Regions from separate parts of the Desulfovibrio ferrophilus genome, predicted to be linked through region 3. Evidence: predicted binding sites of a transcription regulator. Region 3 holds the regulator's gene; each other region holds the start of a gene.
The links. Region 3 encodes sigma-54, which starts transcription at its own class of promoters, with help from an activator protein. Its sites were predicted from a motif close to CTGGCACGGNNNNTGCTT; they were not measured.
Positions count from the first base shown of each region.

Region 1: ispD (2-C-methyl-D-erythritol 4-phosphate cytidylyltransferase) is a predicted target of sigma-54. The motif match lies at 1,421-1,438, and genes of this name have one in related genera.
Region 2: flgF (flagellar basal-body rod protein FlgF) is a predicted target of sigma-54. The motif match lies at 1,245-1,262, and genes of this name have one in related genera.

Region 1 is NZ_AP017378.1:1,203,093-1,205,365, reverse strand. Features, by position in the region: gene ispD (2-C-methyl-D-erythritol 4-phosphate cytidylyltransferase) at 1-1,169, opposite strand, end outside; RNA gene rnpB (RNase P RNA component class A) at 1,321-1,678, opposite strand; gene EL361_RS05555 (zinc ribbon domain-containing protein) at 1,704-2,273, opposite strand, start outside.
Region 2 is NZ_AP017378.1:1,284,803-1,287,075, reverse strand. Features, by position in the region: tRNA gene EL361_RS05975 (tRNA-Gly) at 1-26, opposite strand, end outside; gene EL361_RS05970 (substrate-binding periplasmic protein) at 246-1,025, shown strand; gene flgF (flagellar basal-body rod protein FlgF) at 1,301-2,083, shown strand; gene flgG (flagellar basal-body rod protein FlgG) at 2,100-2,273, shown strand, end outside.
Region 3 is NZ_AP017378.1:912,202-914,474, reverse strand. Features, by position in the region: gene hpf (ribosome hibernation-promoting factor, HPF/YfiA family) at 1-532, opposite strand, end outside; gene rpoN (RNA polymerase factor sigma-54) at 633-2,090, opposite strand.

The DNA.
Region 1 (2,273 bases), 290 kb from region 3:
GTCGCCGTAACGCAGGCGACGGCCTTGATCCCCAGCTTTTTGCCTGTGAACCCCAGGCCTTCTTCGGTTGTGGCTTTGACGTTGACCTGTTTGCTGTTCAGGCGCAGCAGTCGTTCCACCGAGGACTTGATTTGGGCCGTGTGCGGTGCCAAGCGGGGCTTTTGGCAAATCAGCGTCAGATCGACATGGGTAATGTTCAGGCCATCCTTGTCTGCCATAAGCAAAATCTCGTTGACCAGAATGGAGGATTCGATTCCTTCAAAGGCTGCATCCGTGTCCGGGAAATGCTGGCCGATGTCACCACGGCCCAGGCATCCCAGCAGGGCGTCGGCCAGGGCGTGCAGCAAGACGTCTCCGTCAGAATGAGCGACTACTTCCGGTGCGCCTTGAATGGGGACGCCACCAAGGACCATGGGGCGGCCAGGACCGTATTTATGGACATCGTAGCCCCAGCCAGTGACTGGAATGGCCGGAGTCTGCTTCGGAGTGAGCATTTTCAGGTCCTCTGGGGTTGTAATTTTGATGTTGTCTTCTTCGCCCGGAACAATGGCAACTGAACCGCCCATGGCTTCGACCATGGATGCGTCGTCAGTGACTGCGATCTGATTTTGCTGGCAAAATTCGTGTGCCTTGCGCAGCATGGCGAGTATGAAGGCCTGCGGGGTTTGGACTGCACACAGTTCAGCGCGGGGCAGTGTTTCAGCGACAGTGGAACCGCTGATTCGCTTGATGGTGTCCTTGACGGGGATGGCGGGGATGGCAGCCTCCGCACCGGAGCCCAAGGTGTCGATGAGGGTATTGCTGAGTCGCGCCGAGGCAAAAGGTCTGGCAGAATCGTGCACAAGCACCTGGAGACAATCCGCGGGGAGGGCCTCAAGCCCGTTGAATACCGAATCCTGACGGCGTATGCCGCCCTGTGCAAAGCGACAGGGCAGGTTGAGCGGATACTGGGCGAGCAGGGCTTCAGTACTGGCTTTGGCCGCGTCAAATTCCTCAGGCGGGAAGACGAAGACCAATCCGGAAATCCTGGCGACATGAGCGAATGTCAATGCGCTATGCCAGAACAGAGGGAGCCCCTCCAATTCAAGAAACTGTTTCCTGGTCGCCAGTCCTGCCTCGGCCAGACGGGTGCCGCTGCCTGCGGCCAGAATGATCGCCCAACAATTCATTGTGTACTGCCTCTGAATGAACAGGTGAAGGTTCGTCTTGATGTTCTCGAGGAGCCCCTAAAAGGTGCCGCCGTGCGTTTCTATTTTTCGCTGAAGTCTAAAATTGATCGGGCGCGCCGTGGGTCAACCCACGACGCGCCCGTCATTGATATAAGGGAGCTGGACGATAAGCCGGGTTTTGTTCCCCGCAAGGGGGCAGCTATCATTCCTCTAGGGCTACGGTTACCCGCAGCCTCAAGCAGCCTACCCGAAGGCTTTGGCCGGGCCAGCCTCAAACACCTTCCTATTTGGCCTTGCTCCGAACGGGGTTTACCTAGCCGGTTGTGTCACCACAACCGCTGGTGGGCTCTTACTCCACCGTTTCACCCTTACCTGCAAGCAGGCGGTCTGTTTTCTGTGGCACTGTTCCGAGGGTCACCCCTCCTGGATGTTATCCAGCGTTCCGCCCTGTGGAGCCCGGACTTTCCTCTCCGGCCGCAAGCGACCGCAGCGATAGCCTGTCCTGCTCCCAAATCTTTTTAAGCCTCAGGGGCTCTATTCTTTAGCTTCCGCAATTTCTTCGGATTTCTTCTTGGCATTCTCTTTTGCCTTGGCTTCGCTGGTGGGAGCCTTTTCATCGGCACTGAAATGCTCGCACCAGAAGGTCAGACGCTGGCAGTTGGGACAGCTGATGATCTGTTCACCTTTCTGGAGGTCGTTGAAGATCTGAGGCGGAATCTGAATGTTACAGCCGGTGCATACACCGTCGATCACCGAAACGATGACGGGATTGTGAATGCGAGCGCGGATGAATTCGTAGCGGCCAAGCACAGGCTTGGGCACAACTTCACAGGCCTTGTTGCGCTGCTTCTCAAGAGCATTCAAGCGCTTCTTGGCAGCGGTGGTGCGCTTCTTGATACTGGCTCTGTATTCCTCAAGCTTTTCCTTGAGTTCTTTGGACTCCGTTGTAATCTCGGCCCCGATTTCCTTTTGGCGTTCGAGCTCTTCGGACAGGGCAACACGCTCTTCTTCACGAGTGCGGTTGATCTTGTCCATGTTGTCCATCTCGCGCATCATGGCATGATACTCGCGAGTGTTCTCGGCCATCATCAGCTTGCTTTTGCT
Region 2 (2,273 bases), 370 kb from region 3:
ACACTCTACCACTGAGTTACACCCGCCTCCAAAACACCTTTCCCCAACAATGATCGGGGACAAGGGTGAATAGCAAAAATCACGAGCTTGTCAAGTCTATGATGCCAGTAATTTTCGCGTCAGCCAAGTATTTATGCGGCTGTTGGGAATTGTGAAGAGAGATGGATCGGTGGTAATGGTACTAATATCAATATATATGGGAGTCGGAGTTCAAAGGAATACGTTTGAGTTCGTCGGAGGTCTCGGTGAAAAGATTCTGGATGATTGTGTTGATTCTTGTCTTTCTTTTTCAAATTCCTGAGATTTTGCATGCCAAGACACTGAGGCTTGTGACTTTGAATAGCCCACCCCTTGAGTATCCCGATGCCCAGGGGCAGCCGACCGGGTTGAATATGGAAATTGCCCTTGAGGCTCTTCGGCGTTTGGGACATGACGCAGTGGTGGACTTTGTTCCCTGGAAGCGCGCTCTGGAGATGGTGCGAAGTGGCAGCGCCGATGCCATCGTAGATGCTGGCTACAATTCAGAGCGGGCAGCCTATCTTCATTACCCCTATGAAAATATCTATCTGGAGGAGGTCTTCGCTTTCAAGCGTGCCGAGAAGCATTTCACTTTGGATGAGGGGCTTGGGAACGCTCAAGACTTCAGGTTGGGAGTAGGTAGAGGCTATTATTATGGGATGGCAATGGACAGAGCTCTTCAGGAAGGACGTTTCAAGTCCATTGAGGAGGTATATCAAATCGAGCTTAGTTTTCGAATGCTTATGGCTGACAGGATTGACATGTTCATCGGGGTTCGTGTCCCAATTCTTTATTTATTGGAACAAATGGATTTGGCCGATGATATCGATATAGTCTTCAATACTGATACCGGGGCTGAATATGCCTTGGACTTTTCTCCGACCTACGTGGCTTTTTCCAAAAAAAGTATGAATGAACGCATTGCCGATGAATTCGATATTATTCTGAAATCAATGAAAGAAGATGGAACTTTTGAAAGAATTTATAGGCGGTATGGTCTGAATTGATTGGCTGGTTGAGTTAATTGTAAACAGCCGATCCCGAAGCGTTAACGCTTCGGGATTTTTTTTGCTGCGTGCTGTTTGTTCTGTGCGCCAGTCTTTCGTCGTTTGTCGAATTCTCGTCTTGAAGTTTCCTCTATGTAAAGTGAGTTGGTAATTGCTTAATATTATGAATTAATTGAATTAATTCTTAAGATGGGCACACGGGGGATTATCTTTTTGAGCTTGGCGCGGAACTTGCTTCTGAGTGGGCAGGATAAAACCCCACGGAGGGCCAGATCATGCAACAAAGCATGTATACCGCCATGTTCGGGGCAATGACCCAGGAACATCGCTTGAACATCATCGCCAACAATTTGGCGAACGTGAACACAACCGGCTACAAGCGCGATCGTCAGGCGTTCAAGGACGTTTTCGAGCATTATGCTCATGATGACATCCGTGAGCCCATGATGCATCTGCGGTCAAAGCCGTTGTTTCCTGCGCCGGATTATTACGCCAAGCCGCGTATTGCCGTGTCCAAAATCGAGTTTACTCAGGGCAGCCTGAAACAGACGAACAATGAATTGGACGTGGCTGTTTCGGGTGACGGCTTCTTCAAGGTCCGAAGTGGCGATGGAAAGGATTATTACACCCGTAATGGGGCTTTCAGCATGACGGCCGAAGGCCAGTTGGTGGACGGGGTAGGTAATGCCGTTCTGGGCGAGGGTGGCCCCATTGAGTTGCCACCAAACACCCGTATCAGCATTGACGGTTTGGGTAATATCTCAGCCGATGGCGATGTCATCGACACGTTGCAATTCGTGGACATAGTCGACCTCGAAGGTCTGCAGAAGTTTGGCAACAGCTATTACGAACCTGTTGCAGAAGGATCTGCGGTTGAGCGGCCTGTCGAAAATGGGACCATAGCTCAGGGATATCTTGAAGCACCCAATGTCGAAGTCGTGACCGAGATGGTGAATATGATCGAAACCCAGCGTGCTTTTGAAGCCTATCAGAAGGTGATTAGCACGACAGGTGAAACCGATACCAAGGCCATCATGAAGGTTGGCTCGAACCAATAGTTAGGAGGATCCAGCCATGATGCGATCTCTGTGGACTGCCGCGACGGGAATGGTCGCCCAGCAGCTCAATATCGACGTTATTTCCAACAACCTGGCCAACGTGAACACCATCGGGTTCAAGAAGAGCAGGGCCGAGTTTGAGGACCTCATGTACCAAAGCATGAAGATTGCGGGTTCCCCTACCGAGGCC
Region 3 (2,273 bases):
TCCCAGGGTCAATCAGTCCATAATCTCCGTTCTTACGGAGGTAGATCACATTGATTCGTTCGGATTCTGCATTATGAAAGACCAGGAACTCATAGCCCAGGGAATCCAGCTGCAGGGCGGCTTCTTCCACGGCCATGGGCTTGGGTTCATAGGAGTCACTTTCCTCAATGGTAGGAACGCGCTCTCCGGCGGCAGAATCAGCAAAGCTGATAACGTCCATGCGGACTGAGCCTCTCGCCTGACGACGATCCTTGGCCTTTTCGCGAGTCTTGCGGACCTGAGCATCAAGCTTATCCAGAACCAGGTCAACGGTGGAGTACATGTCTTCAGATTCTTCAACCGCCGAGATGTGCAATTCATCACCGGTGAATACGACGTCCGCCTTATGCCGGAACTTGTCGACCGAAAGATTGACCTGAAGCAGGGCATTCTCGGTCCTGTCGTACTTGAACAGCTTTTCAAATCGGGTGGAGGCGTAATTCCTCAGATGGTCGGACGGTTCAAAGTTCTTGAAGTTGTACTTGATTTGCATAGGCGTCCTCCTAACTTAAGCTGTGGAACCGGGAATCCCAGTCACTTCCAGTGTAGGATGAATCCAACGCAAAATAAAGGGCTTTGCACCATTGTGCCCGCTAAAAAATCTGCTTGCGCTTGGACGAGGAAAGAATGCCCAACGCACTCCGATACTTGGCAACCGTACGGCGGGCAATGTTGACCTGAAGTTCGCCTTTGAGCATTTCGGCGATTTTCTCGTCTGACAAGGGCTTGCGGGGATTTTCGCTTCCGATATAGCCCTTGATCATGGCCTTGACGGATTCGCTACCCACCTGAGAGCCATCATCCAACCCCAAAGCACTATTGAAGAAAAATTTAAGCTCGTGCACACCGTGAGGAGTAGAGACGTACTTGCTGGTGGTGATGCGACTGATGGTGGATTCATGCATCTCTATATCGTCCGCAACATCCTTCAGGATCAGCGGCTTCAGTTTCTTCACCCCGTGGCGGAAAAACTCTTCCTGAAACCTGACGATACTCTCCATGACCTTGTAGAGCGTCCGCTGGCGCTGATACAGGCTCTTCATCAGCCAGACTGCAGAACGCATCCTGTCCTGCATGTATTCTTTATCTTTGGAGTTTGTGGTCTTGACGGAATCCACATAATAGGGGCTGACCTGCAATCGGGGGAGTCCTTCTTCATTCAGGACGATAACGAATTCACCATCGTATTCGTAGACGAACACGTCCGGGCTCACATACTGCGGCTCGCTCCCGGCAAAAGACGATCCGGGCATGGGGTCCAAGGTCTGAATAACATCCAGATATTCCTTGAGTTCTTCCATTGAAATCTTGAATTTGCGGGCAATAGGCTTGTAGCGGCGCTTCTCCAGATCCTCAAGATGCTCGGAAACCAGCGAGACAAGAATGGGGTCATCCATATTATAGGCATCCAGCTGCACCAGTAGGCATTCACGCGGATCGCGTGCGGCAACACCCAAGGGGTCAAAACGCTGCATGCGCAGAATAACGGACTCCACCTCGGCAGAGGTCGCCTGCACAGACACAGGCATATGCTCCAACTGATCTGCAATTTCTTCGGCAGTGGCTCTCAGATACCCAAGCCCATCGAGATTACCGATAATCTGCTCACCAATTTGAACATCCAGCTCAGAGGCACCGGAAAGCCTGAGCTGCCAATCAAGGTGACTCTCAAGGGAAGGCTTGGCAGACAGACGGGCCTCAAAGGACATGCCCTCTTCCGGTGTCTCGTACTCACGTCCCACCGCCTGCTTGGCCGTGGATGAAAACTCGCCCAGATAGCTTTCCCACTCAGCCGTCTTGGCCAGGTCCTGTTCAACGGATTCGTCGTTGTAAGTCTCTTCCTTGGTCGGTGCGGCCTGCTCCTCTGCAGGGCGTTCCACAGCCTCTTCCTCGGGCTTCTCCTCCAGCAGCGGATTCTCAAGCAACTCCTGCTGGACCATGTCCAACAATTCAAAACGTGACAGTTGCAACAGCTTGATCGCTTGCTGCAGCTGTGGCGTCATGACCAACTGCTGTGAAAGTTTGAGCTGCTGCCTGAGTTCCAATCCCATAATATAATCGCTTGTTGGAGGGTAGAGAGGTCGAGAATCCGGTCAATACCGGTGAGATCTATGGCAATGCACCGTTATCCATAACAAAAAAAGTGGCATTCCTCCTGGCACGCCCATTTAGAGCGCATCAAGACAATGCCACAGACACGATAGCCTTGCAATAGAAATGGCAAGGTTTTTGTA